One region of the Romboutsia sp. 1001713B170207_170306_H8 genome, then DNA from elsewhere that is predicted to be linked to it. Evidence: riboswitches for the same ligand, from Rfam matches in the RefSeq annotation. Region 1 holds a riboswitch; each other region holds the start of a gene.
What was found. Region 1 has a riboswitch for lysine ahead of nhaC (Na+/H+ antiporter NhaC). Riboswitches for the same ligand answer to the same signal wherever they lie in the genome.

Region 1 (10,661 bases):
AAATATTATCTTTTTCACATTCATTAAATCATCCCTTAATAACTAATTTTAAACTCTAAAAAATCAATAGAAGATTTATTTTTAAAGTAAGAATCTAATTTTATAGAAGTATCTAAAAATATATCTAAGCTATTATTGTATATATCTAAAAAAGAGCAGTTATGCTTTTTTAGGGTAATAGGATCTACCCATACAGAGTGATTTTCATTGAGTAAATCATTTACACAATGTGAATAGTTAGAATATATTTCATTATCTATAAAACTATTTTTTACAGTTGTGTTTTTTATATTTAAATAAATTTTAGAAAATAGGTTATATGATGTATTTAATTTTTTTTCTACTTTTTTAAATGTATAATATGATTTTTTTATATCGTCATAAGTGATTTTTTTATTATACACATAGCTTAGTAAATAACTATACATATCACAAATTACTAATAAATCATCATTACTAATATCAATATTTAAATAATCTTTAAAGTCATATGGTTTTAAGCTTTTAAATTTGAATAATATTAATTTATCAATATGAGTTTCAATACTTTTATGAAGAGCTACAGCACTTTTATATTTATATTTTTCCTTTAGCGTTTTTTGTAAACTATATATATATGGATGAGCGTATTCATCTAATATATAGTGAGATAAAAAACCGTATATATATGAGATACAAACGTTTTTAAAGTTTGTGTCATTAAATAAATGTTCTAAATTATTTTTACTATTACAATACATAACCATATTATTAAAAAAAATATTAGTATCTTTATTGTGAATAAGAGCACTTAATAGAGAAGTATTTTTTTTATTCAAAAAGGATAAATCATTATAATAATTAAAAAAATTAGAACCTTGGCTCCCTAAGTTATATACATTAATATTTTTTTTTATTATATTTTGTGTTTTTATATCTAAATTATTAAAACAATCATTAGCAAATAAATAGTGTGTAATAGCCCTTGGCATTTTTTTATCCTCCAATTCATAATTGTAATCATTATGATATGTAAATTTAAAAACCTATATACATTAGAACAAGCTTATGGATAATATAATTTATTAAGTAAATAAATAAAATCATCCTGGGAGGATATTTATGTTAGTGGATTCTATAAAAATAAATGTAAAAAAGAAAGATGCTATTAGAAAGATATTTAATAAAACACCTTTAATTAGTAAAGTAATACAATTTAATAATAAGGCTCAAGATATACATCTAGAATATATAGAGTTTAAAATTTTAAAGTATCAAATAACTAGCAAAAAGGGGAGTATGAATTTATTTAGAAATAGTTCTAAAAAGTTCGATGTAACCATGGTAGTAAATACATATAGCGGATATTCTGAGTCTGTAGATTCTATTCCAATTACAGTAAAAAGATATGTACCAAAAAGTTGTATAAAAAAATCTAAAGTTGATGACTACGAAATTATTGAAGAAGTGAAAAATCAAATTATAAAGTTTATGGAAAAAAAATATAAAAATGATATGTTAGATAATCTAAATATACAAAATATAAAGCTACTAGAAATAAAAAGTATATATAAACCATACTGGGTAGCAGAATATAAAGGAAAAAATATATTAGTAGATGCTTAAATTAAAAGTATAAGTAAAGATCTTAAATTATTGAAATATATTTATTTAAGACCTTTACTTTATATTTAATTTTTATTTGATTTAACTAAATAATCAAATGTTTCTAATCTATATCCTTCTTTTTCCCAGTGAGTAAGAACTTCATCAAGTATTTCGCTATTTGTTTTTGAATTAGGATGAAGTAAAACTATTGCACCTGGATGTGTTCTAGAATAGATTTTTTCTTTTGCAAACTCTGGAGTAGGTTGCTTATCATTATACCAATCTACATAAGCAAAGCTCCAAAATATTGAACTATAACCTAAGTCTTGTGTGTATTTTAAAGACTCTTCGCTAAATTTTCCCATTGGAGGTCTAAAGTATTTAGGCATATCCTTATTTGTAACATTCTTATAAGATTCTTCTACACTAATAACTTCATCTTTAAACTTATCAAAATCATGTATACTTGCCATAGAAGGATGATTTTTAGAATGATTGCAAACTAAATGTCCTTCTTTTTCCATACGTTTTATAAGGTCAGGATTAGTGTCAATATAAGTTCCAACTACGAAGAAATGGGCTTTAGCACTATGTTTCTTTAATACATCTAAGATTTTGCTTGTATAACCATTTTCATACCCTTCATCAAATGTTAAATATATTACCTTTTCATTAGGGTCTCCTACATAATAAGAATCATATTTCTTAAAGAAACTAGCTTCTTGAGGTGGAGACGGTTGCTTTCCATCGTTACGAGGATTAAAATACCAATTATATTCAGTAGTACTAAGCCCAGGAGAATAAATTTGAGTTTTAAGCTTTTTGACTAGAGAAAAATTTGGTACAACTAACAATGTGAAAGCAATTAAAAAAGCACCTAATATATAATAATTTTTATAGCTTTTTTTATTCACAAAATCACCTCTAATTATAATAAATTTAACTTTATATAGTTTTTATAATTATGGTCGATTATATACCACAAATTAGAACAATATATCGCTATAAAATTTTGTCAATTAATATAAAATATTTAAAAATTATAAAATGTATAGTAAAGTAAATATTATATAAAACTAAGATAAACTTAGAAGTAAAGTAATATTGAAAGGACTTAAAATGGATGAAGTGGAGAATATAATAAAATTAAGAAATGATATTATTAGTGTGATAAATAATGTTATTTTTTTAGATATAGAAACAAGTGGATTAAATCCGAGTAAATCTGAAATATTAGAAATTGGAGCTGTGAAAATAAACAATAAAGAAATAACTACCTTTAGGTCTTTAATAAAAAATAAAAAAGAAATACCACTAGAGATATTTTCTTTATGTAGTGAATTAAAAAGAGAAGACTTTAATAATGCGATGGATTTAAATACGGTGAAAAAATATCTTATAGACTTTATTGAGGATAAAGTTATAGTATGTCATAATGCAGAATTTGAAAAAAGTTTCTTTAATTTTTATATACCGGAAATTAAAAATAAGATTATAGATTCTATGGAATTAGCAGCGATATTAGAGCCATATCATAAAGAATATAGTTTAGATTATCTAAAAAAGAGAATAACCAATGATAAAAGTGATGAAAAACATAGAGCATTAGATGATGCTATAGATACTATAAACGTTGTGAATGCACTTTTAATGAGACTTAATAAAAGTGAAATTAATAACGCAACACTAGAACCATTAAGTTTTAAAATAAATTCTTATTTAAATAAATTTGGATTATCAAGTTGGGACTGGAGTAGATTTATAGATGAAGGAAATTATGAAATAGATGAATATAACATAAAGTATGAAGATAATAAAAGCAACTTATCATATAGAGATAAAAAGAAGGAAAAGGAAATCTTTAATAAAATACATTCAAAGCATAGTCCATATGAAGACTTGCTTAAGGATGATAGCATTTGGGCAAGTAAAGAAGGATTTATATATGAGTTTAGACCAGGACAGTATGAACTTACAAAAACTATAAGAGAAACTTTTAGAGGAAACCATGGGTCAGCTAATATTGCATGTATAGAAGCACCAACAGGTATTGGAAAAAGTATTGGATATTTATTACCAGCAATTTTAGAAGCTAGATTAAGAAATCAAAGAATAATAGTATCTACAGATACTAAGGAACTACAAACTCAGCTTATAAACAAAGATATTCCTAATATACTTAATTCTCTAGAGTTAAATAATAAAGTAAGTTATGGATATATAAAAGGAAAAAATAACTATATATGTGTGGAGAAGCTAGAATCATATAAATATGATTATAAGTCTGATGATTTAAATAAATTAGAAGTATTAGGAATTATATATCTAGAGAGATTAGTAGAAAATGGAGATTATGGAGATATAGAAGAAATAAATTATTGGATCTTAAATCATTTTACTGGAATAATGAATCATATTATAAGCTCAAGTTGTGATCCTAACTTATGTAGACCTAAAAAATGTATTAAAAATTGTTTATATAAAAAAAGAGTTGAAGAATTAAAAGAAGAAGACATAACAGTAATAAATCACTCACTACTTGCTAAATGGCCATATAAAGAAGAAAAGCCAATTGAAAATTTAATAGTAGATGAGGCACATAATTTAACTGAAAAAGGATATGATTTTTTCTCTAGTATAGTAGATTCTAGGGCTTTTTTATATTTTTTACAGGAAATATATCCTTATGAAAATATATATAATAGTCCCTTTTCATATAATAAAAAGCTTAAAAAAGTTAAGATGTTTGATAAATTTTATAATCATATAAGATTAGATAGAACTATTAAAGATAAAATAAGTACAAATATAAACTTAATAGTAGAAGAAATTCAATCACTACTTATTTATGGAGAAACTAGCGAGTATAGTAATTTAAGTATGTATAATTTAAGATGGGAGTTAAATCTACAATCAAATGAAGTTGCTGGAAAGATAAAAAAGAATGGAGAGTATGCAAGTATTACATATAATCCATATAGTGAAAGAATAAAGATTAGCTGTGAAACTATATTAAGAAATATTACATCAATATTAGTAGCTATTGATAGAAATATGGAAGATGATAGTTGTGATAAAGAATCTGATGTATATAAATTTGGTAAGTCAAGGTTTAAGGATATGGAAGATATAAGAAATACTATTCAAGCCTTTTTAGAATATAGCGAAGATGATAATTTTGCGAGAATAGTAGATATAGATAAAAACTTTAAGTATTTTGAAATTAGAGTAGTTCCATTAAATATAGCAGACTTATTTGAAGAAAATATACTAAGTTCTTTATCTACAGGAATATTTTTATCAGCTACATTAAGTGTAGGAAATAAGATGGATTACTTTAAAAGAACGTTAGGAATAAATAGAGTTAATAATTTAGAAAAAGTAATAGAACCTATTTATGATTATAAAAGGAGGCTATCTTTAATTAGTGTAAATGATATTTGTAGTTATAAAAATAATTCATTTATAGATGAAATAAGTATGATTATAAGTGATATTTGTGATATAACTAATGGGCATACTTTATGTCTATTTAATAGTAAGGACAGGCAGACTAAGACTTATGAGGTTTTAAAGAATTACTTACATGAAAAAGATATAGAAATTTATAGTGACAAAAAAGGTATAAATGTACTTAAAGATATAAATAAAAAATGTGTAGTATTAGGTTCTAAAGGCTGTTTTGAAGGTGTAGATGTTCCGGGAGATGGACTTATATGTGCTACGTTGGATAAAATACCAAACTTAAACCCCAAAGATCCTTTGTATTCAACTATAATGCATAAATACAATATACCTTATCACAGAATAAACTATCCTCAGCTAGCTATAAAAATAAAGCAAGCTTTAGGACGTATATTAAGGAGTAAATATGATTATGGTTGCTTTGTTATACTTAATAGTGGAAGTAATAAAACTACTTTAAGGATGCTTGAAAAAGATTTACATGGATGTAGAATTATTAGTATGAATAGAAGTAATATGTATAAGAATATGGAAGCTCATTTTAAAAGATGCAGAGATGAAATTATAAAATCTGCCATTATGGATATTTCAAAAAGTTTAAAAAGTATACAAATTAAAGATATGAAAAAAGCTGAAAATTATATAAATGAAGAAATAAAAAAACGAACTTTGAGTAGTAGAGTACGTTATATGGGTGATTTACAAAAAACTTTTAAAATAAAGTATTTTAATATAAATTATTTAATAAATAAAGATAAGATACTTTAATGATTAAATAATAAAAATTAAACTTTTTTAAAAAATGAAGAAAAATTATATATAACTTTCAATATATGTAGGAAATGTATTATACATATAAATCTTTTATATTAAAATAAATCTCTTGTAAAGTAGTATTTAACAGGGATTTATTATTTTTTTATCATAAGTATAAAATTTAAAATTTTCTAATAATAAAAGTTGATTTGGAAAATAACTAAAATTAATAAATAAAGTATTATTGTTGAAATTTATAGAAAATTTTAAAAAATAAAGTTGACAATTATTTTTAGGTTGATATAATTAGTATATAAAAATTAATTTATTTATTAAAAATAAGAACTTATTATTAGGGAGGGAAAGAATATGGATAGAGCGGTTAAATCAACGCAAGAGAAAAAAAGTGTATTTCAAAAATGCCTTGATGGAATAGAAGTAGTAGGAAACAAACTTCCTCATCCTATAACATTATTTGCATTATTCTGTGTGGCAATTATGATTATATCTGCAGTAGCAGCAGGTGTAGGTCTTTCAGCAGAAGGAGAACTTATAAATAGAGCTACTAATGAAGTTGAATTCCAAACAATAACAGCAGTAAGCTTACTATCAAGAGAAGGTATAGTTTATATGCTAGAAAATGCTATATCTAACTTTATAAACTTTGCACCACTTGGGGTTGTTTTAGTAGGTATGTTAGGTATAGGTACAGCAGAAGGAAGTGGATACATATCTGCTTTACTTAAAAAGACAGTTTCTGTAACTCCAGCAAAATTAGTTACACCAATGGTTGTATTTTTAGGAGTTATGTCAAATATAGCAAGTGATGCAGGATACGTTGTATTAGTTCCACTTGCAGCATTAATATTTATGTCATTTGGTAGACATCCACTTGCAGGACTTGCAGCAGGGTTTGCTGGTGTTTCTGGAGGATTTAGTGCTAACTTAATAATAGGAACAATAGATCCAATGTTAGCAGGTATATCTACTGGTGCAGCTCAAATGTTAGATCCAAACTATACAGTACAAGCAGCATCAAATATGTATTTTATGATGGCATCTACATTCTTAATAACAGGATTAGGTTGGTTTATAACTGATAAAATAGTTGAACCTAGATTAGGATCTTTCAGTGGTAAATCTCAATTATCAGAAGAAGATAAAAACTTACAAAACTTATCTAAAGAAGAACAAAGAGCATTAAAAATTACTAATACAGTAGTATTATTAATGTTAGCAGCATTAGTTGCAATAGTATTAATGCCAAACTCAGTATTAAGAAACTTAGAAGCAGATACATTTGCAAATTCAATAATAGATCATTCACCATTAATGAATGGATTAGTTGTATTAATAGCAATAATATTCTTCGTGGCAGCAGTTGTTTACGGAAAATTATCAGGTAAATTTAAAAATGAGAAAGATGTTGGTGCTGAACTTGGTAAGTCAATGGCTTCGATGGGATCATATATAGCATTAGCATTTGTTATGGCTCAATTTGTTAGCTACTTCTCATACACTAACTTAGGTACAATATTAGCATTAAAAGGTGCTGAATTACTAGGTTCAATGAATATGAACTCTATAGTTCTAATAATAGTATTCGTATTATTTGCAGGATTTATAAACTTATTCATGGGATCAGCTTCAGCTAAATGGGCTATAATGGCTCCAGTATTCTTACCAATGTTCATGAAACTTGGTATATCTCCAGAGTTAACTCAAGTTGCTTACAGAATAGGTGATTCTACTACTAATATAATATCACCACTTATGAGTTACTTTGCAATGATAGTTATATTTGCTCAAAAGCATGATAAAAAAGCTGGTATAGGAACTTTAATATCAACAATGGTACCATACAGTTTAATATTCTTAGTTGGATGGATAATAATGTTAGTATTATGGATGACATTAGGATTACCACTAGGACCAGGAGCAGGACTAGTTTACAGCTTATAATATAAATAAAAAAAGAAATCTCAATACATTTAAATGTTATGGGATTTCTTTTTTATGTCTAGAACAATATTTAGATATTCTTACTATTTTGTAGAGGTTTTTGAAAAATTTCATATACAAAATCTTTTCATTTTATGGAAATTGAATGTATTTTGTTATCCTTTGTATAAACTATGACTGAAGATTTTGAGTAATTACCTAAGTCTTTAGTATCAATTTTATTACATTACCTAAATTATTATCTACAAGAGAATTTACAGAAATACTATCTTTACTTAAACTTTGTGTATTTGATGTATTATTAATCCATTCTAAAATATACCTAAAAAGGGGATTAGAAAAAGGGTTGTCTAAATAGACAACCCTTTTATTATATTTATACTATAGCCTCTTTTACAGACTCAGTATTATCTTCAGTTGATATTTTTTCTATACTTATTCCTGTTAAACCATAAAATAGTGATATTATAGGGCAAAGTAAATTGAAGAATGCAAATGGTAAAAATGCAAAACACCCAACCCCCATTGTGGCAGACATATAAGCTCCACATGTATTCCATGGAATTAATGGTGATGTGATTGTAGCACTATCTTCTAAAGCACGAGATAGATTTTTAGCAGCTAATCCTTGGTTTTTAAATGCATCTTTATACATACTTCCTGGAATTACTATTGCTAGGTATTGATCAGCTACAGCTAAATTAGTTCCAATAGCAGTGAAAATTGTAGCAGCAATTAATCCGAATGTTCCTTTTGCTACTTTTAATATTGAATTAGCAAGTGCTTGTAGTATTCCTGACTTTTCAAGTATACCTCCAGTTACTAATGCACACATCATAAGTGCAACTGTATCTAGCATACTTTCCAGTCCTCCACGAGAAAGTAATTCATCTACAAATACCATACCACTATTTGAAGTATATCCTACTTTAGCAGCTACAATAACATCTGCAGCTGAACTTCCTTGGAAAAATACCGCTACAAATCCTCCAGCTAGTGCTCCGATCATTAGTGCGGGTATTGCTGGTACTTTAAGGATAACCATAGCTATAACTCCAACTGGCACTAAGAATAACCATGGAGATAAAGTATTAAAGCTAGATAGTAAAGCATTTTGTATTTCTGTTATTTGAGCTGTATCTATTTGGCTTCCTGCATACTTCATTCCTAATATAGCGTAGATTATAAGCGCTATTAAAAGAGCAGGAATTGTAGTATATAACATATGTTTTATATGATCAAATAAATTAGTTCCAGCCATTGCAGGAGCTAAGTTCGTTGTATCTGAAAGTGGAGACATTTTATCACCGAAATATGCTCCTGAAATAATTGCACCAGCTACTAAGCTACTTGGCATGCCTAATGCACTTCCTATACCAAGCAATGCTATACCAATAGTTCCTACTGTTGTCCAAGATGAACCTGTAGAAATTGATACGATAGCACATATTACAGTAGTAGCTACTAAAAATATACTTGGAGATAATAAATTAAGTCCCCAATAAATCATTGATGGAACTATACCACTTATAATCCAAGTACCTATTAATATACCTACAACTAAAAGTATTAAAATAGATTGCATTGTAGTATTAATAGTTTCTAAAATTCCTTCTTCTAATTCTTTCCAAGTAAACCCAAGCTTAAATATAGATATGCAGCCAGCAAAAACTCCACCTAATATTAATGGAATATGAGCTGAAATTTCATAATCTTTTAGAATGACTAAGCATGTTACTAAGGTCGCAACTAAGAAACCGATACATAAAACTGCATCAAATAAGGTTGCTTGTTTTTTTTCTCTTGATGATGTCATGATAGACCTCCTTGATTTTTATGAATATAACCTGATATCTAAATTTTAGCTAAAAAAATAGAGTAGAAGTTTCTACTCTAGACTTAATCATTTTTTAGTATATGACTTAATCTAAAGATAGTACTCCACAAATTATTGTGACAGTGTTATACATATTATGTATAACCCCAACATACAAGCTTAAAGCTTCACTTGTATATTTCGGCAATATTACCTTTTGTTTTGCTTCAACGTGCTTACCTCCACAGAACTACTTATTAATATCGCGACCTCTATCATTAGTTATATTCGTTATTCATAAAAAATTATACCATAAAGTAATAACATATGGAAGTGACAAAATATAACTTTAAAAAAAATAAAGTTTAAGTTACAATAATTATTGATTACAAGCGGTATAAAAATAATTGTAAGCTTATAGGAGTGATAATATTGAGTAAAAAAAAATTTTATGCAGTCAGAAAAGGTAAGTGCATAGGAATATATAATACTTGGGATGAATGTAAGTCTCAAGTAAATGGGTTTTCAGGAGCAGAATACAAAAGCTTTTTATCTAAAGATGAAGCAGAAGAGTATATATATGGAAAGAAAGAAATTATTTTTTCGAATGAAGATAACACCGTAGAGGCATATGTAGATGGTAGTTATGAACATTGTATAAGAGAATATGGCTCAGGTGTTGTTATACTAAAAAATGGACAAGTTCAAAAAACATACAGCATAAAGGGTAATGATGAGTCTTTAGTAACTATGAGAAATGTCGCAGGTGAAATAGAAGCATCAAAACTAGCTATGAATTATTGCCTAGAAAATAATATAGAGAATCTAATTTTATACTTTGACTACGAAGGTATTGAAAAATGGTGTACTGGAGTTTGGAAAACTAATAAAGAGGGAACAATAGAATATAAAAGATTCTATGATGGAATAAAAAATAAACTAAATATTAAATTTGTAAAAGTTAAAGCTCATAGCTTATCTTTACTTTATGATAACTATACTAATAGTAACTATATAGAATTTAATGTAATTGTTTAAATATCAGATAGTATAAATAGTTTATACAGTCTGATAT
Region 2 (10,661 bases), 340 kb from region 1:
AATATTTAATTATAATATACCTTTAACTTCTATTAATTATAGTATATACTTATTTTAAAATATTTAACAAGTAGGAGGTCACATGGTTTCAAAACAAGATATAAATCATTACATATTCTTGGCTTTTATAACTATATTGCTTTATAAATTTATCAATAATCCTATGCAGGTTATATCTGGAATAGGCGGAATTGCAAGCTTTTTCAGTCCATTCTTAATAGGGATATTAATTGCATTATTAATTAATCCATTGGTAATGTTTTTTGAAAAGAGGTTTAATCTTCATAGACTATTGAACATACTTATATCTTATATATTAGTATTTATACTTATTTTCTTAGGATTTAAGCTACTTATTCCTTCAATAGTTGATACTTTAAATACATTAATAAAAGAGATTCCAACGTATGTTGATATGTTCAATGAAATTTTAGGAAAGTATATGACTAAAGCTGAGTTTTTCAATACAATAGCCCCTCATATACAAGATAACTTAAATAGTATATTAACTAATGTAGTAAATATTCTTACTGCATTTTCTTCAAACCTTTTAATTCATATATCAAGTATTACATCTTTATTGTTTGATATAATAATGGGATTAATACTTTCTATATATATGATATTTGATAAAGAGAAAATAGGTTTAGGTTGTAAAAAGATTCTTTATGCTTCAGTTAATAAGATTAAAGCTGATGAAACTGTTTCATTTTTTAAAATGTCTCATGAGATATTTTATAACTATATGATAGGTAAAATTATTGACTCACTTATTGTTGGTTTAATTGCATTTGTTGTATTCCAATTTGTTATAAAGATAGAGAATTCACTATTCTTATCATTTATAGTTTTTGTAACAAATATAATACCTTACTTTGGTCCATTTATAGGTGCAGTTCCACCTATACTTATGACATTAGTATATAGTCCTGTAAAGGCACTTTGGGTTGCTATATTTATACTAATTCTACAACAAGTAGATGGAAACTTTATAGGACCTAAGGTAATGGGAGATCAAGTAGGACTCAGTCCACTTTGGATAATTTCTGCAGTATTGATAGGTTCAAGTCTATTCGGATTAATAGGCGTTTTCTTATCTGTTCCTGTTGCAGCTATTATAAAATCTTCTATTGATAAATATGTAGAAAAAAGATTATATATAAATGATTCAAAATAAAATATATTAAATAAAAAAGTTGTCCAAATTTATGGACAACTTTTATTGTATTATAGGCTCCTGAGTAATGTTATTTGGAGTATTTGTCGTTATATTATTATTTTGAAGTGGTTGATTTGATCCATTAGAAGGTATTTGATTTGTTGGATTTTGAATATTAGGAGTTTGTTGCTCTCCTTCATTACTATTTTCTTGGTTACTACCTTCTTCTATTATTTCCTCATCTTCTTTTTTAGACTCTTCCTCATATTTTTTCAATTCCCAACTAGCTTTGCTTGCTCCTTTACTTGCAGCCAACTTAGCATCTTTTTTTCTTTTAGCTTCAGCTTCTTGTTGTTCTTCATATAATTTTTTCATTTCACTTAATTCACTTGATGCTGTACTTTTTATTTTACTAGATCCGTTTTTGATGCTAGTTATAGCCTCAAGTTCTTCTATAGCTTTTTTATAATTTCCTTGTCCTTTATACTCTTCTACACTTAACATTTTCATTGCTTGCATATACATTGCTCTTGCATATTCATCAGCATTATCTTCTTCTAACGCACTTGAAAGTAATTTCATTGCTTCACCATATTTTTGTGATTCTAAAGCTACTTTTCCATCTTCAACAAATGTACTTTCAGATTCACCTTTAGTACATCCTACCATAAGTATTGATAATAAAGCTACGATTAAAACTATTTTTATCTTCATTTGTTACCTCCTTATTACCTTAACTTAATTTTACCATAATTCAACATATTTTGTCATATTTTAGGTTAATATTATTTAAAATCGCATTTTCCGTCCTAATTTATACTTATACTCTCAAAGAATTATATTTAATCTTATTCTTATATTCTTACAAATTACTAAGCTTATTATTTGAGAATTTTTAACTTTAATATAAAAAAAACCTTGAAAGAATAATTTGCTTTCAAGGTTTTTTTTATATTAACTCCAAGTTTATTACCTCTTCATAATTTTGTCTTTTGCATATAAGCCTATGATTTCCATTAGATACCATTACTACTGCTGGTTTAGGTATTTTATTATAATTAGATGCCATTGAGTAACCATAAGCTCCAGTTGAAGTCGTTATTAATATATCTCCACTTTCTATATCCATTACATTAGCATGAGTTATCAATATATCTCCACTTTCACAGCACTTTCCAGCTACAGTCACTTTATTTACTTTTTCATATTTCATTTTATTTACAACACTACATTCATATCCCGCTTTATATAATGAAGGTCTAATATTATCAGTCATACCTCCATCTACACTAACATATGTCCTTACATCTTTTATATCTTTAATAGATCCTATTGTATACAGTGTACTGCCTGCATTTGCACTTATTGATCTTCCCGGCTCTATAATGAGCTTTGGTACTTTTATTCCAATTTTTTTACATTTTTGCTCTGCCCTTTTTATTATAGCTTCACAAAAATCTTGTATACTTTTAGGATTATCCTCTTTGGTATAATATACTCCTATACCTCCTCCTAAGTCTATTTCTTTTAAATCTATATTATACTTTATTTTTATTTCTTTAACTAAATCCATCATTATATCAACTTCGTCCATGTATGGCTCTATATCAAAAATCTGTGAACCTATATGTGCATGTAAACCAACTAACTTTATATTTTTATACTTATATAGTTTTTCTATAGCTTCATATAAGTCTCCATTTATTAATACAAATCCAAATTTAGAATCTATTTGACCTGTTTTTATATAATCATGAGTATGAGCTTCTATTCCAGGAGTTATTCTAAAGTATATCTCTTGTACTTTATTTCTCTTTTTGCAAATATCTTCAATTATATCAAGTTCATAAAAGTTATCTACAACAAATCTACCTACTCCTAATTCTATGCCCATATTAATTTCATCTATAGTTTTGTTATTTCCATGAAATAATACATTTTCCATTGGAAAACCTGCTTTATGAGCAGTATATAATTCTCCTCCTGAAACTACATCTAGGCATAAGTTTTCTTCTTTTATGATTTTACACATATATAAAGTTAAAAATGCCTTACCTGCATAAGCAACTTTATTTTTATTTTCCTCTACTTTAAAATACTTATTATATTTTCTGCAATTCTCTCTAATTAAACCTTCATCAAATACATAAAGTGGTGTAGAGTACTTATTAACTAATTCTGTACAACTAACGCCTCCAATATATAGCGTGTTATTTCTAATAGACATATTTCCATGTAGTTTCATAATAGCCTCCTAAATTTTATACATTAAATTCTCTTGCCACTTCATTTATTGCAACATCTTTATCAAAAGAGTTTATAGCACAAGTTATTCTTATTTCTGATGTAGTTATAAGCTTAACATTAATATTATTTTCCTTGAATATTTTAAATACTTTTGATATAACACCTGCTGTGTTTTTCATTCCAGACCCTACTAATGAAAACTTTGTTATATGATCATCAATAACAATATTTTTGCTATCTGAATATTTTTTAGCTATCTCTTTACATTCATCTAGATCTTCTTTAGGTATAGTAAAAGATACATTTATAATTTCATTTATTGGTGCTGTTTGACTGATCATATCTATACTTATTTTTTACTTGCAATATCTTCAAATAAACTAAAAACCTTATCTAAATTAAAATCTTTTATAGTTATAGCAACATCATCATCGCTAGTTGCAAGTCCTGTTATGACTTTTTCCTCTAATCTCATTTTATTTTCTCCCTTTATATATGTTCCATTTCGCTCTCCACATGAAAGACCTACATATATTTCTGTATTATATTTTTGTGCTAGTTCTATACTTCTTGAGTGCATTACTTGTGCACCTAAACTAGCTAATTCTAGCATTTCTTCGTATTCTATTTCTTTAAGTTTTTTAGCCTTACTATACTTTCTAGGGTCGGTAAAGTAAATTCCATCTACATCTGTATAAATTTCACATTTAGCATTTAGTTTAACTGCTAAAGCTACCGCTGATGTATCAGAACCTCCTCTTCCTAAAGTTGTAATATCACCCTCATCATTTAATCCCTGAAATCCTGTCACTATTACTACCTTTCCATGATCTAAACTTTCTTCTATCTTAGATACATTTATATCATCTATTTGAGATTTTCCATGATCTCCACTAGTATGTATATTAAGTTGATACGCATTATAACTTATTGATTGGCATCCTAATGATGATAGGCACATAGCAAGTAATGACGCTGATATAATTTCACCTGTTGACATAAGTGCATCTAATTCTCTTTTATTAGGATTTTTACTTATATTTTTTTGCAAGTTTTATATAATTATCAGTAGTATCTCCCATGGCTGAAACTACTACAACTATTTTTTCATTAGTTTTTTTTCTATCAATTATATTTTCTGCTATTCTTTTAATTTTCTCTGTAGTTTCTACAGAGCTCCCACCATACTTTTGAACTATAATACTACTCATATCCCCCTCCTAGAAAGTTGTAAAATAAAAAACACCCAAAGGTATACTTTGGGTGTTTTTTTTATACACAAAGTAACCTTGTAGCTCACCACTTATTACTAAGTGACAGTATTATACATATTATGTATAGTACCAGAAAAATTATTTGCCAATAATTTTTCTTCGGCTGCACTTCCTTTCATTTATAATCAACACTTGCCAGCTTCTATAAACTACTATTAATTACAGCACCTCTACCCTAGGTAAATTTCATATATTAAGTTTTATTTTATAATTAATTTTTATCACACTATTCTTAATTTTACAACTATTTTAATTTTTTATTTATGTAAAATTTTATTAATCTATATCTTTTTATGTTGATGATTAAATAGACCTATATATAAAAAATAGGCCTATATATACTTAAATAGTTTATTTAAGCTTAAATCAACAACACAAACATCAGAATCAAAATCAAAGTCTCCTAAATTTCTCATTTCTGATGTTATTATTAAAACTCTTGGTACTTCAAAAAAAGGAATCGTCGAGTTTTTAATTTTATTCTCTAGGTTATAGTATTTAGACTTGTCAATTTTTTGATCTAAATCTATATCTACTAAAAGTTGATTTAGTTCATTATAGTGGTCTGTATATTCTATAAATATATCAAATTTTTTGTTATCTATTCTAACATTTCTATAAAATCTTTTTACCTCATATCCACCTAAATTAAATCTAATTGCTAATTCAGAACCTATTACTGTTTTAGCTAATTCCTTGCCCTTATACTGTTTACTCCCATTTAAATAATATACATACGAATTATCTCTATATCCACTATAGTTTATATTGCAAGGATATTTTTTAAGTGTATATTCATTACACATTTTTCTTAAAGTTTTCTTAAATGGTTTTCTTCCACGTCTTTTTTTACTTGAAAAAACTTTACCAACCTGAGTTTCTGTCATACATCTAACCCTACTAATTAAAAGCAGTATATCTTTTTCTAACCCCATCATAATGCATATCTCCTCGAGTCATTAATTTACCAAGTTGTAATAATATTATATTAATTGTCCCTATAAAAATTGATTGTTTTTCTATATTTTTCTAAAAATAATAATTCACATTTTATGAATAACAAAAAAGAACATATCTTAGTATATAAAATACTAAGATATGTTCTTTTTATTTTTAATTAAAAACTTAATAACTATTTATATATTTTTATTGATTTTCTTCTATAGTTTTAGTTGATGAGTCACTTTTTACTTTCTCTTCTTCTTTACTTGAACCTATGTTTAAGTTATCAAATGAAATTATCTCAACTACTCCAGACTTTCCTTCTTGATAATCAATCTTAACTTGATCTGAAACTGCTGTTAAAGGTAATTCTGTAGATACTTTTGATGTTGCTGTAAATATTATATTTTCATTTGTATCTAATGTTAAATAATAATTAGTGTTTCCACTTTTTACATCTGGACTAATTCTAGTAACCTTACCTTCTATACTAGCTTTGCTTGTATCATTTTCAATACTTATATTGTTACCTTCGCTAGATAATGCTTCTCTATAATTTATTAAAGCTTCATCTTTTGTTTCTCCAAGTCCTAAAATTGCAAAATCTTCAACTGATACAAATGCCACCATCTTAACAAGACCTGCTTTATCTTTAAGTGCAGAAACATATGTAGGTGTTCCTAATATATTATACATTACAGGGAATGTAGCTTCATAGTTTTTCTCTTGTACCTTTCCTTCTGCAGAACTCATTGCTGCAGTTTCCGTTGCTCCCGGTTGCTTATATAACTTAGCTTCTTTTGTACGAGTATCTACTAAAATAAATCCAATAGTAGACTCATCTGCACCAGCAGAAGTTATTCCTGTATACCAATATGATTTATCATCATCTCCATATACTAAAGACGTTCCCTCAGTAGCAACCAAAACTCCTTCTTCAGAGATTACGGAATTTAAGAAACCTTTTATGTATAATCCCCAGTCATTAATTTGATTTACTACAAATTGCTCTGGCTGAATTCTATCTATCCATTCTGGTGCATCTTCTATAGAATATTTTTTAACTTCACCGGTTTGAGCATCAACTACCGCCACTCCTGTAGCATCTGATCCACTAAAACCTATCTTATGTTCATATAAGCTTGTTACCCAATATGGTCTACCTTCATCATTTATTTCTAATGAAAACTCTGTCATTCCAGAATTTACAATTCCATTTATATACATATGTCTATGTAAATCTTGAAGGAAATACGCTTGAGGCTGATACACTATCTTTATTGGCTTACCATCAATTTCTTGTACAAGCCTAACATCTTGAGGATTACTTGCAGACACCATTACATATCCATTTGTTCCGTCTAAATTAGTTATCCATTTAACAATATCTCTATGTACAAGCGGTGCAACCCAGTATAGTTCACCATTTACATTTTGTATATGGAAATCTCCAAGCTTCGATACACTCCCTACAGCTGGTATTTCTCCTAACTTTTTATCTCCAAGCTTCATAGCCATTTCTTCATCTACTATACGAATATCATTTACACTTACAGGACTTACATCTTTATCAAAATCACTTTCTTCAACGTTTCCTATAAGATTTCTATATGCTTTTGCATGAATTATTGGGGAAGAAGTAATAAATGGCACTACTGATACAAATATTATCATAGCTATTGCTATAAAGAAATTGTATTTTGCAGCTTTTGATGTTCTCTCTCCTTTGTCGAACATCATATCTAATACCCCAGCAATAATAAAGAATACTATTAACATTGAAAAACCAGAGGTAAAATCTAATCTAAGTACAGGAAGCTTTATAAATGCATAAATTGCAACTAAAATTAGCGCTATACCATATGATCTTATAATTTTTTTCATAAATACTCCTTTCAAAATGGTTGTTATTACCATTATAGCCATTTATTTCAAAAAAATAAATACCCCTTATAAAATAAGGAGTATTTATTGTAGTTTATTATATTTTTGCAACATAAGATACATAACTTCTTTGCTCTTTACCATATTGAGATAAAAGTCCCTCATATTCTAAATTAAGCTTTTCATTATTATAAAAAGAATCTGGTCTTATTCCACATGACGGTCTTTCAAATAAACCAACATCACTTTTAATTAACATATCTGCAACAAAATGAGAACACACATACTTATAATCTGCTTGTCTTGGTCTATTTAGAGTTAAATATATAAGAGCCATTACATCATAATCATATTTCTTTCTATTTTCACTTACAAACATTATATTGTTATATATACGATAATATTGTGCGTCTGTAACTTCTAATGAGTACACCCTACACATAGTATTTTTTCTAATTGCATATAGACCTTCATCTATATTTTCTTCAACGAATCCTGCAAATATTGGTGTTTTGGGATTAAGTCTTCCAAATGAGTACATTGGCCTTAATTCTTGATTTAATGCTAATGATACATGTGCATACGGGGTTTTACTTATTTTTCTTATTAGATAAGATAATACGGTTCCTGTATAAGTTGTTACTATATATATCTTTTTCATTTTTTCCCCCTAAATTAATTTTACGTTTTATCAACTTTATATATTTTAGCACATATATCATAAGATTTCAAATCTAATCTTCATTTAAATGCATTTTATTATTCATATTTCGTCCAATTATCCATGATATTAAAATAAATATCGAAAATAATAAAACCTTAATCGGGCTATGAAAAAAAACTGTCACATCTTCACCTACATAACTTATAAAAAGAAACATTACAAACTTCCCACTAACCATTCCACTTATAAAAGTTTTTAAATCTAAGTCAATAAATCCACTCATTATATTAATAAGAAAGTCTGAAATAAATGGACAAACATAAGTTATAAAAATTATGCTGAATCCTCGTTTTTTTATATAGCTAGAAATTCTTTTATCATTAAACTTATGTTTATACTTATCAAATATTTTTAACTTTGAAAACTTATTTGCTAGTAAATATAGTAGTACTGCTGCTATACATGAACCTGCCCATGATATAAAAAAGCCTAACCATAATCCAAATACAAATACATTGAACAGTATTATAGCAACTAGTGGTAAAACAGGTATAAAACTCTCTATTGCAGTTAATAAAAAAGCCACAATTGCAGCTAAAAATTTATATTCAGAAACTGAGTATAATAATTGCTCCACTTATTCCACCTACTTTGCTGTCATATTATTTTGTATTATAATCACCTATAAATTGAATAATATCTGTCGTAGTCACCAACACATATACAATAACTTCATCATCTTTAATATCAATAGTTTTTATATTAATAGGTTGCATATAGCTCTTATCAACTATAATTACATTTTTATTAATTTCAAAAGGTAAAGCATTTGCTTTTGATTTTAAAACTGACTGTACTATACTATCACTAATTTTCAATTTTCCTATTCTAAAATTCTTTAATGTTAGATATAAATTATTATCAACTATAGTAGGATATATATTCACTTCATATTGTGTATCAATTAAGTTTAAGAATTTATATGGTGATATTACTTTTATGTACTTTTCCTGAAGACTTATATTGCTATATTTGAATTCTTCAATATTATAATTATTCATTACCGTATAAACTATATCTCTAAATTCACTTTCTGATAATAATAAACGCCCTTCTAGTCTTATTGGATTTTTTAATATCTCAAATGAATCCAAAAAATCGCCTTTTAGTAATTCTTCAATTGTTATGCTATTGGATTGAGTATTTATGCTTACTTTTTTATCTGGTGTTAATATATAGTAAATTCCTGCTATAAGTATCGCTATTATTACAACTATTACTATAATTATATTTTTTCCTTTTATAATGATCACATCCTTTTAGTTTATAATTAAACTTATATTTAAATAACAATGATTTAATTAACTTTATATGATTATAATTTACAAGAAAAAACTTTCTAATACTATCATAAAATATTTAATTTTGTTTCATACTCTTAAATATAATATTTAATTCCTATCTGTCGTAAATTAAATTATTTCATCTTTATTTGTTATTTATATCTTTATTTTTTTGCCAGATTGGATTAAAATTAATAATATGGAATTATAGTATCTTTTTACTATATAGAAATTTATTTAAATTGAGAGGTACAAAATATGTCAAATGAAACTAATTCATCTAACTTTATAAGAAATATAATTATAAATGATTTAGATACAGGTAAACATGACAGCATAATAACTCGTTTCCCTCCGGAACCAAACGGGTACTTACATATAGGTCATGCAAAAAGTATATGCTTAAACTTCGGGCTTGCAAAAGAATTTAACGGAAAAGTTAACTTAAGATTTGATGATACAAATCCAGTTAAAGAAGATGTTGAATATGTAAACTCTATAAAAGAAGATGTTAAGTGGTTAGGATTTGAGTGGAATAACTTATTCTTTGCATCTGATTACTTCGATGAAATGTATAAAAGAGCTATCCTGTTAATAAAAAAAGGAAAAGCTTATGTATGTGATTTAACTCCAGAAGAAATGAGAGAATACCGTGGTACATTAACTGAGCCAGGTAAGGATAGTCCATACAGAAATAGAACTATAGAAGAAAACCTTGATTTATTCGAAAGAATGAAAAATGGTGAATTCAAAGATGGTGAAAAAGTTTTAAGAGCTAAGATAGATATGTCTTCTCCTAATATAAACTTTAGAGATCCAATAATATATAGAATAGCACACTCTACTCACCACAATACAGGAGATAAGTGGTGTATATATCCAATGTATTGCTTTGCTCATCCACTAGAAGATGCTATAGAAGGAATAACTCACTCTATATGTACCCTTGAATTCGAAGATCAAAGACCACTTTATGATTGGTTTGTAAGAGAATGTGAAATGGAAAATATCCCAAGACAAATAGAGTTTGCTAGACTTAACTTAACAAATACAGTTATGAGTAAAAGAAAATTAAAACAACTTGTTGATGAAGGTGTAGTTGATGGATGGAATGATCCTCGTATGCCTACTATATCAGGTGTTAGAAG
Region 3 (10,661 bases), on a different contig from region 1:
GATTATTCTAATAATGGAGAAAAAATAGTATTTTTGACTTTTGATGATGGAACTTCAACAACTGTAACTCCTCAAGTTTTAAAAATATTAAAAGAAAATGATGTTCATGCAACTTTCTTTGTTACAGGGGAAAATATTGAAAGAGGTGGAGAAAAAGCAAAAGAACTTTTAAAACAAGAACTAAATGAAGGTCATGCTATTGCAAATCATTCATATACTCATGATTATCGCATATTATATCCAAATAGAGTATTAGATTTAGAGGCATTTAAAGCTGATTTTGAAAAAACTGATAAATTATTAAAAGATGTTTTAGGTAAGTATTTTTCTACTAGAGTAATAAGATGTCCAGGTGGTCATATGTCATGGAAAGGTATGGATAGTTTAGATGCTTATTTAGATGAAAATAACATGGCATCAATAGACTGGAATGCATTAAGTAAAGATGCAGAAGGAGCTAAAAAAGATGCTGATCAATTAGCTAATATAGCAATACAAACATCTAAAGATAAAGAAATGGTAGTTCTTTTAATGCACGATACTTATGGAAAAGAAGAAACAGCAAAGTCTTTACCACAAATAATAAAATATTTTAAAGAAAATGGATATGAGTTTAAAACTCTTTCATAGAAGACAAAAAGATGGACGTAATATACAGTCCATCTTTTTTATTAAGTTTATTATTTTTACTATATATAAATTAAAAACTACTTAAGTTCTTTTAGAATTAAAGAAACATCCTTAAGAGTTACATTATCATAAACTCTTCCATTTATAGTAATGACTGGAGAACGACGACATGAACCAACACACCTTGATGAATCTAAGCTAAACTTTAAATCACTACTAGTTTCACCACATTTTAAACCTAGCAATTCTTCAAATTCAGCAAGTATATTACTACTATCATTTTTAGCACATGCACCACTTAAACATACTTTTATTTTGATTTCACCTTTAAGGTCAGTTGTAAAGTAAGAGTAAAAATTAACTAAGTCATGAATCTTATCAAATGAAATGTTTAGTTTTTTAGAAATATATTTTTGAACTTCATTTGGAAGATATCTAAATATTTTTTGCGCATAATGTAAAGTACGAATTACATTATCCTCGCTTTTATCAAGTGAATTTATAAATATATCTAACTCCTCAAATGATTTACTATTACGAGAAATAAAATCACACATATAAAACTCTCCTTTATATATTATACAGATTAAACTATACAATTAATAAATATACTAAAGGCATTGTAACAATAAGTACTAAAATATTAATTAAACACCTTAATATAATAATTATTATTAATACCCTTAAATTACTAGTATAAACTTTATAAGAAATAACATTAGTAAAGAATATATTAAAGTACTTATATAATTGATATTTAAACTTATAAGTAATTATCTAAAATTATAAATAATTAAATTAGGATTATTAAATAAATGAAAATATTTGATTATCAATAAAAATAATGGATAAATAATAAAGGACATAAAGTTATAAGAAATAGGAGGTTAGATATGAATTTTAAACAGATTGCTAAAGAAGTTTTAGAAAATGTTGGTGGCAAAGATAATATAAAAGATGTTATACATTGTCATACAAGATTACGATTTACATTAATAGATTTTAGTAAAGTAAATAAAGAAAATCTTTCACAAATAGAAGGAATTATAACTGTAGTAGAAAGTATGGAACAGTTACAAGTAGTTATAGGAAGTAAAGTAGATAAAGTATTTAAAGAACTAGAACCTATGGTTGGTAAAACTAAGAATAAAAATAATGAAGAAATTAAAAAAGGTTTTTCATTAAATAAGGTACTTACAACTATTGCTCAGATATTTACGCCGATTATATATGCACTAGCTGGTTCAGGAATGATAAAGGGGATATTAGCAGTTATATCTATGTACTACTTAAATAAGCATAATATAGATATAAAGCAAAATGATACATATATTATCTTAAATGCAGCATCAGATGCAGTGTTTTATTTTTTCCCAATAATACTTGGATATACAGCTGCTAAAGTATTTAAAACACATGAAATTATATCAATGGTACTTGGTGCAACTCTATGTTATCCTAGTATAGTAGCATTAATGGCAGAAGAGAGAGTAGTAAGTTTATTTAATATTAGTATTACAAAAGCAAGTTATACTTCATCAGTAATACCGATAATTATTGCAATTTGGATGTTATCTTTCTTAGAGAAATTCTTAAAAAAAGTAATACCAGATGTAATTGAAATGATAATGGTTCCTACACTTTCAATATTAATAATGGTTCCATCCACTTTATTAGTATTTGGGCCAATAGGAATATATATAGGTAATGGAGTTAATTGGTTCTATCAATTACTTATGAACTTTAGCCCAGTTCTTTGTGGAGCATTTATAGGTGGAATGTGGTGTGTATTAGTTATATTTGGAGCTCATAGACCAATATTACCAATAGCAATAAATGATATAGCTCAAAATGGACGTCAAAATTTACTAGCATTTGCAGGAGCAGCAAATTTCTCACAAGCAGGAGCAGCATTAGGTGTATTTTTAAAATCGAAAAATAAATCACTAAAAACAGTTGCTTTATCGGGGAGTATAACTGCTTTATTTGGTATAACAGAACCTGCAATTTATGGAGCTAACTTACGCTTAAAAAGGCCAATGATATGTGCAGTAATATGCGGTGCAATAGGTGGTGGAATAATGGGATATGGAGGAGCATTTGGTATAGCATTTGCAAATCAAGGTGTACTTACAATTCCAGTATATGCACAAGCTGGAGCTAAAGGATTTTTAGCTTACTTAATAGGATGTGTTTTTGCATTCTTTGGTTCAGCACTACTTACATATATAGTTGGATTTAAAGATATAGAGGAAGAGCAAGAAGAAACTTTAAAAGAGGTTGCTTAATATAGACATTAGGAGGACGTAGTATGAAAAATACATTCCCGAAAGATTTCTTATGGGGGGCATCATCTTCAGCATTTCAAATAGAAGGTGGATGGAATGAAGATGGAAAAGGAATGACAGTTGCAGACTTTAATTCATTTAAAAAGTCAGAAATTCAAGCAGACAGTAAGGTAGCTAGTGATTTTTATCATCACTGGAAAGAAGACATAGATCTTATGAAAGATTTAGGGCTAAATATATATAGATTTTCGCTATCATGGGCTAGAATTATACCCACTGGAGATGGAGAAATAAATCAAGCTGGAATAGACTTTTACAATAAGGTAATAGATTATTTAGTAGAGTGTAATATAACTCCATTTGTTACCTTATATCATTTTGATTTACCATATGCATTAGTTGAGAAGTATAATGGATGGGAAGCTAGAGAATGTACATTTGCATTTGAAAGATATGCAAAGATTTGCTTTGAAAACTTCGGAGATAGAGTTAAGTACTGGCAACCACATAATGAACAAAATTTAATGATGCGTGTAAAAGAGCGTATGAATATATATGAAACTGATAATTATAAAGTTGAAAAAATGAGAGCACAGATGGATTATCATATGTGTTTAGCTCACGCATTAGCAACAATAGCTTGCCATAATATGGTTGAAGGTGGGAAAATAGGGCCATCAATATCGGCTACAGTAACTTATCCATACTCAAATAAGCCAGAAGATGTATGGGCAGCAAAATTAAATGATAACTTTAAAACTAATTATTTATTAGACATGCACTATAATGGACAATACCCAGCATATTATATGAATTACTTAGAAAAACTTAACATAGTTCCTAATATGCTTGAGGAAGATAAAGAAATACTTAAAAATGCTAAAATGGACTTTATAGCATTTAACTATTATCGTACACTATGTGCAAGACATCTTGAAGCAACAGAAGAAAATCCAGTTGGAACTCGTGTTAGTGAGATAGATTATGATTTATATGGATATTTTAAAATTGAAAAAAATCCTAACTTAAGTGCAACAGAGTATGGAGCGCAAATAGATCCTGTTGGGTTAAGAATAGCATTAAATGAATATTACAATAAATATCATTTACCTCTTATAATTACAGAAAATGGTCTTGGAACAGCAGATACATTAACTGAAGACGAAAGAGTCCATGATGATTATAGAATTAATTACTTAAGAGATCATATAGATGCTTGTAGAAAAGGAATTGAAGATGGTGTAGAGCTAATTGGATACTGTCCTTGGTCAGTAATTGACTTATTAAGTTCTCATCAAGGGTTTAAAAAACGTTATGGATTTGTATATATCAATAGAGAAGATCATGATTTTAAAGATTTAAGGAGAATTAAAAAAGATAGTTACTTTTGGTATAAAGAAGTAATAAGATCTAATGGGGAAAAATTATAGAAATATATTAAGGCTGAACTAAAGTAGTTCAGTCTTTTATGTTAAAATGATATAAAATTAGAAAAATATGAAAATAAAGTTAATTTTCACTTTACAATAGAAATAATATAGGTTATATTATATATAAATTAAAAATTAAATAAAAAAGATAGAGGTTGCGATCTTTAAGAGTAAATTTACAGAGTTAAGCACAGTGAAGTAAATTGAAAGGAAATATCGCCGAAACATATAACTGAGGCTTTAAGGTTATATAGTTGGGATTATGTAGAATATGCATAATACTGTCATAAATTTTATGATGAGCTATCATGACAGATATATTTTAATAAATTGGTATTTCAATTTGTAAATTATTTGAATGAAAGAATATAGTCTTGAGTGATTTCGCTCAAGACTTTTTTGTATTTAAGAAAATTATAAAAATAAAAGGGAGTGAAAGTATTGAATTTAGCACAAGCAAGAACAGAAAGAGAAAATAAAAGAGAATTAAAGGTACCTCATACTTTAGTAATCATTACTTCAATAATTATACTTGTATCAATTGCAACTTATATTGTACCAGGAGGGGCTTATGAAAAAGTAGTAAAGGTGGTAAATGGAAGTGAAAAAACAATAATTGTAGATGGCTCATTTAAATATATTGAAAGTCAGCCACAAGGAGTATTTGAAGTTTTACAAGCACCAGTAGAAGGTATTATTGGTGGTGCAGAAATAATAGCATTTTTATTTGTAGTTGGGGGAGCATTTAATTTAATTACTAGAACTAAAGCAATAGATTTTGGAATAGTGAGAGTTACTAATATATTTAAAGGAAAAGAAATTTTAGTAATTCCAATGCTTACATTTTTATTCTCATTAGGTGGTGCTGTATTTGGAATGAGTGAAGAGGCAGTTCCTTTTGTAGCAATAATTGTACCTTTAGCGCTATCTTTAGGATATGATAGTATAGTTGCAGTTGGAATTACATATTTGGCTTGTGAATTAGGATTTTCATCAGCTATGCTTAATCCATTTACAGTAGGTATTGCACAATCAATAGCAGAAATACCGATGTTCTCAGGAATAGAATATCGTACAATTATTTGGTTTATAACTACTTGTATAGGAACTGTATTTTTAATGATGTATGCATCAAAAATTAAAAAGAATCCAAAACTTAGTTTAGTTTATGAAAGTGATCAAATTAAGCGTGCAAACTTAGGTAACTATGGAAGTGAAAATGAAGATTTTAGAATGTCACATAAAATAATATTACTTTTATTGGCATTATGTATAGGAATAATTGTATGGGGAGTATTAACTCAGGGATTTTGGATTCCTCAAATAGCTGCAGTATTTTTAGCAACTGGACTTATGAGTGGTTTTATTGGAAAACTTGGAACTGATGAAATGGCAGATGCATTTATAGAAGGTGCAAAGGGAATGATAGGAGCAGCTGTTATGTTAGGATTTGCTAGAGCTATAGTAATAATTGCAGAGAATGCTAATATAATAGATACAATTTTATATAATTTATCTCAATTAATTGGTAACTTACCACCAATGATAGCAGCTTATATAATGTATCCTATACAAATGTTTATAAACTTCTTTGTTAGTTCGGGTTCAGGACAAGCAGCACTTACAATGCCAATTCTTGCACCACTTGGAGATTTAGTTGGAATATCTCGTCAATTAACAGTATTGATATATCAATTGGGAGATGGATTTTCTAATACACTATTCCCAACATCAGGAATATTAATAGCTTGCTTGGGTCTGGCAGGTGTGCCTTATGGAAAATGGTTAAAGTGGGTTTTACCACTTCAAGGGATATTATTTATATTATCACTTGGTTTTATAACAATCGGATCACTAATGCAATGGGCATAAAATAGATGGACATTCTAGTCCATCTATTTTTTTATTATTTTTACTTTTTTGTGTAAAGTGACACAGAAATGACACAAAAATGACACAAATAGGATTAAGTTTATATGTATAATATTGTAAGGTATTTATTGTAAATATATATGAGAGGATTTAGAAAATGAAGATGATTAAGAAAAAAATTACATTACTTTTAAGTGGTTTAATTATATTAAGCCTTACAGCATGTAGCACAAATAATACAAATGAAGTAGAAGATAAAGAATTAACAGAAAATATAGTTAATGAGAGTTCACATTATCCTGTTACAATAACTACATATAATTATGAAAAAAAACCTGTAGAAATAACTTTTGAAAAGTCACCTGAAAAGGTTGTAGCAGTATATCAAAATTCAATAGAAACATTACTAGCATTAGGTTTAGAAGATAAGATAGTAATGGCTTCTGGATTAGACCATGAAGTTAAGAGTGAATATAAAGAAGCTTTTAATAAAGTAAATTATTTAAAAGAATTTGCACCATCTAAGGAAACTATTATAATGGAACAACCAGACTTTATATTATCTTGGTACTCATTATTTGATGAGAAGAATTTAGGTGATGTGGACTATTGGCATAAAAATGGTACAAATACATATATGTCATTAAATAGTGGAGCAGTAGCAAGTAGAAAAGTGGAAAATGAAAAGATTGATATATTAAATTTAGGTAAGATATTTAATGTTGAAGATAGAGCTAAGGATTTAGTAAATGAAATTGATTTAAAAGTAAAATCTGTAGCTGATTCAGTAAAAAATAATGAAAAGCAAACTACTTTAATAATAGAATATATGGATGGACAGATATATACTTATGGAGCAAGTACATTAGGTGGAGATATGGTTTCAATTCTTGGAGGTGAGTTATTAAATCCTAATGGTGGAAATATAAGTGAAGAAGATTTAATAAAATTAAATCCAGATTCAATATTTGTAGTATATATGGATAGAAATGACGAGAATGTACCTAAAGAAGCTGTAGAAAATATTTTAAATAATAAGTCACTTGCAAGTTTAGATGCTGTAAAAAATAATAGAATAAATGCTATTGCATTAGGAGAAATGTACTGTAGTGGAATAAGAACAATAGATGGAATAAATACATTTGCAAATGGATTATATCCAGATTTAAATGAGTAGGCTAATTATATGGATAAGAAAGCTATAATAAGTAAAAGTAGAATAAATATAAATGAAGGAGCACCTATGTATGTAGGTGTTTCGCTAATATTATTATTAATATTAGCTTTATCTATAGGATTTGCAGTGAATTTAGGTTCTGTTGATATAAGTATAAAGGAAGTTTATAATATTATTTTTTATAAAATATTTGGAATAGGAAATGAAGAAATATTATCTAATGGAGCAGTACATGATGTAGTTTGGTTAATAAGGTTACCTAGAATTATATTAGCTATGTTAGTTGGTATAGGATTATCAGTTGTAGGAATTGTAATGCAGGCAATTGTGAAGAATCCGCTCGCAGACCCATATATACTAGGGATATCATCAGGAGCATCACTAGGTGCGACAATATCGGTTATGCTTGGAGTAGGAGCCATATTTGGAAGTAATGCAATAGGTATATGTGGATTTATTGGAGCACTTGTAACATCAATGCTTGTATTATTAATAGCTAATATTGGTCAAAGAGCAAATTCTATAAAACTTCTTTTAGGAGGTATGGCGCTTAGTTCGGTTTGTAGTGCATTCTCTAGCTTTATAGTTTATTTTGCTAATGATGCTCAAGGAATGCAGACTATAACATTTTGGTTAATGGGAAGTGTAGCTGGTGCAAAATGGGAGCAAATAATGTTTATAATGCCATTTGTTTTAATAGGGACTATATTCTTTTTAACTCAACATAAGATATTAAATTTAATGTTATTAGGAGATGAAGTATCTATAACATTAGGAACAGATCTTCATAAATATAGACATGCTTATTTAATAATAGCATCTTTGATGATCGGAATTTTAGTTTACGCATCTGGAATGATTGGATTTGTAGGGCTAGTAATACCTCATATTGTTAGAATAATTCTAGGACCAGATCATAAGAAAATAATTCCAATAGCAGCGCTGCTAGGTGCAATATTCTTAATATGGGCAGATATACTATCTAGAGTAATTATAAAGGGAACAGAGATACCGATAGGAATACTCATTTCAATGATAGGTGCACCATGTTTTATTTTGTTAATGATTAGAAATACTTACGGCTTTGGAGGTAAAAGCTAATGAAAATAAATGTAGAAGATATTAAATTTAAAATAGGGAAAAAGGATGTATTAAATGGAATTAATATAGATGTAAAAAATAAAGAATTTATAGGTATAATCGGACCTAATGGAAGTGGTAAATCAACATTATTAAAATGTATTTATAGAATATTAAAGCCAACAAGTGGAATTATTAGATTAGACGATATAAATTTAAATGATCTTACTACTAAAGAAAGTGCAAGAAAGATGGCAGTGGTTTCACAGCATAACTATTATGATTTCGATTTTAGTGTAAGTGAAATAGTTTTAATGGGAAGATCTCCTCATAAAAAATTAATGGAAAGAGATTCTTTAAATGATTATGAAATAATGGAGGAATCTTTAAAGAAAGTTGACATGCTTAATTGTAAAGATAGAAACTTTAATACACTTTCTGGTGGAGAGCAGCAAAGAATTATATTAGCAAGAGCTCTTGCTCAAAAAACAGATTGTTTAATACTTGATGAACCGACTAATCACTTAGATATAAAATATCAATTACAGTTAATGAATACAGTTAAGAATTTAGATATAGAAGTAATTGCTGCCATTCATGATTTAAATATGGCATCAATGTATTGTGATAAAATATATGTTTTAAAAGACGGATACATAGTTGCATATGGAAATCCAAAAGAAATTTTAACAAAAGAACTTATTAAAGATGTATATGAAGTTGATGCAGTAGTAAATTACGATGATGGACTTGATCTAGTAAATATAATATATAAGTTGTAAAAACTAGTTACATAAATTTAAATATATTAAATAAAAGTATATTAAGGAAGTTACATTAAATAAATTTTTAAATATATTAATAATTATAAGAGAGTAAAAATAGTTATTTAATTAATTTATCTCATGAGTTAAGAAAACCTTTGAATGTTATAAATAGCACAAATCAACTAATCTTAGGTTTAATGAAAAAAGGTTCAAATCTTGAACACAGTAAATTGAGCTATTATATAGATATATCACAAAAAAATTGTGATAGATTATTAAATTTAGTTAACAACATAGTTGATAATACTAAACTACAAAATGATATGTATGTTATAAATTTAAAAGAAGTAGGTATAGTATACTTAGTTGAAGAAACTTCATTGGCACTAGTTGATTATGTACAATCAAAAGGTATTGATATTATAATAGACCCAGATGTTGAGGAGAAAACTATATTCTGTGATTCTTATGAAATTGAAAGATGTATAGTAAATTTAGTTGGTAATGCAGCTAAATTTACACCAAAGGGTGGTAATATAACTGTAAGTGTAAAAGATTTAAATGATAGGGTTATGATAAGTGTTAAAGATACAGGCGTTGGAATAGATGAGAAATATCATAAAACTATTTTTGAGAGATTTAGTCAAGTAACAGAAATGAGTAATAAAGCAAAATTAGGAAGTGGACTTGGGCTTGCAATAACTAATCAAATTGTAAAGTTACATAAAGGCGAAATTTATGTGGAGAGTAAGCTTGGAGAAGGTAGCAATTTTGAATTATATTACCAGTTAATCCAAATTTAAAAGATAAAAAATGAGCAACAAATAAAAGGACTAGCTAAGCGTAGCTAGTCCTTTTATTATATACAACTGAATAACAAATTAAAAAAACTAATATAATGAATATAAGGTATTTAACTATGAAAGGAGAGATTGTTATGGCATGGTATGATAAGGCTGTAATATATCATATATACCCTCTTGGACTTTGTGGTTGTAGACATGAAAATAGTGGAGTGGCAGAAAATCATTTTGAAAAACTTAATAAATGGGCAGAGCATGCTAAAAAAATAGGATGTACATGTATTTATATAGGTCCCTTATTTGAATCTGGTTCACACGGATATGATACTATAAATTATAGAAAAGTGGATAAAAGACTTGGAAATAATAAAGACTTTAGAAATTTTATAAGTAATTGCCATAAAATAGGGCTAAAAGTAATTGTAGATGGAGTATTTAATCATGTAGGTAGAAATTTTTTTGCTTTTGAGGATTTAAAGAAAAATCGTGAAAATAGTAAATATAGAAACTGGTTTTGTAATGTAAATTTCTTGGGAAATAATGAGTATAATGATAGATTATGTTATGAAAATTGGGGAGGATATAATCTTCTTGTCAAATTAAATAATAACAAT

Region 2: another riboswitch for lysine. It lies ahead of I2A66_RS17570 (amino acid kinase family protein); the one in region 1 lies ahead of nhaC (Na+/H+ antiporter NhaC).
Region 3: another riboswitch for lysine. It lies ahead of I2A66_RS05455 (YfcC family protein); the one in region 1 lies ahead of nhaC (Na+/H+ antiporter NhaC).

Annotation. Positions count from the first base shown of each region.
Region 1 covers NZ_JADNAX010000001.1:574,869-585,529, forward strand. The annotation lists gene I2A66_RS02780 (CehA/McbA family metallohydrolase) at 1-24, opposite strand, end outside; gene I2A66_RS02785 (zinc dependent phospholipase C family protein) at 36-971, opposite strand; gene I2A66_RS02790 (hypothetical protein) at 1,102-1,605, shown strand; gene pdaA (delta-lactam-biosynthetic de-N-acetylase) at 1,671-2,501, opposite strand; gene I2A66_RS02800 (helicase C-terminal domain-containing protein) at 2,707-5,820, shown strand; gene I2A66_RS02805 (AbgT family transporter) at 6,178-7,770, shown strand; gene nhaC (Na+/H+ antiporter NhaC) at 8,147-9,586, opposite strand; lysine riboswitch at 9,697-9,869, opposite strand; gene I2A66_RS02815 (ribonuclease H family protein) at 10,010-10,624, shown strand.
Region 2 covers NZ_JADNAX010000001.1:913,876-924,536, reverse strand. The annotation lists gene I2A66_RS04410 (AI-2E family transporter) at 83-1,177, shown strand; gene I2A66_RS04405 (tetratricopeptide repeat protein) at 1,220-1,873, opposite strand; gene lysA (diaminopimelate decarboxylase) at 2,109-3,404, opposite strand; gene I2A66_RS17580 (ACT domain-containing protein) at 3,421-3,747, opposite strand; gene I2A66_RS17575 (aspartate kinase) at 3,756-4,457, opposite strand; gene I2A66_RS17570 (amino acid kinase family protein) at 4,438-4,617, opposite strand; lysine riboswitch at 4,691-4,861, opposite strand; gene I2A66_RS04390 (hypothetical protein) at 5,013-5,618, opposite strand; gene I2A66_RS04385 (hypothetical protein) at 5,827-7,506, opposite strand; gene I2A66_RS04380 (hypothetical protein) at 7,604-8,167, opposite strand; gene I2A66_RS04375 (TVP38/TMEM64 family protein) at 8,241-8,807, opposite strand; gene I2A66_RS04370 (hypothetical protein) at 8,833-9,483, opposite strand; gene I2A66_RS04365 (glutamine--tRNA ligase/YqeY domain fusion protein) at 9,772-10,661, shown strand, end outside.
Region 3 covers NZ_JADNAX010000002.1:156,597-167,257, reverse strand. The annotation lists gene I2A66_RS05475 (polysaccharide deacetylase family protein) at 1-630, shown strand, start outside; gene I2A66_RS05470 (NADH-quinone oxidoreductase subunit NuoE family protein) at 708-1,187, opposite strand; gene I2A66_RS05465 (PTS transporter subunit EIIC) at 1,524-2,918, shown strand; gene I2A66_RS05460 (glycoside hydrolase family 1 protein) at 2,942-4,348, shown strand; lysine riboswitch at 4,490-4,662, shown strand; gene I2A66_RS05455 (YfcC family protein) at 4,790-6,220, shown strand; gene I2A66_RS05450 (ABC transporter substrate-binding protein) at 6,378-7,397, shown strand; gene I2A66_RS05445 (FecCD family ABC transporter permease) at 7,407-8,498, shown strand; gene I2A66_RS05440 (ABC transporter ATP-binding protein) at 8,498-9,259, shown strand; gene I2A66_RS05435 (sensor histidine kinase) at 9,370-10,047, shown strand; gene I2A66_RS05430 (alpha-amylase family glycosyl hydrolase) at 10,182-10,661, shown strand, end outside.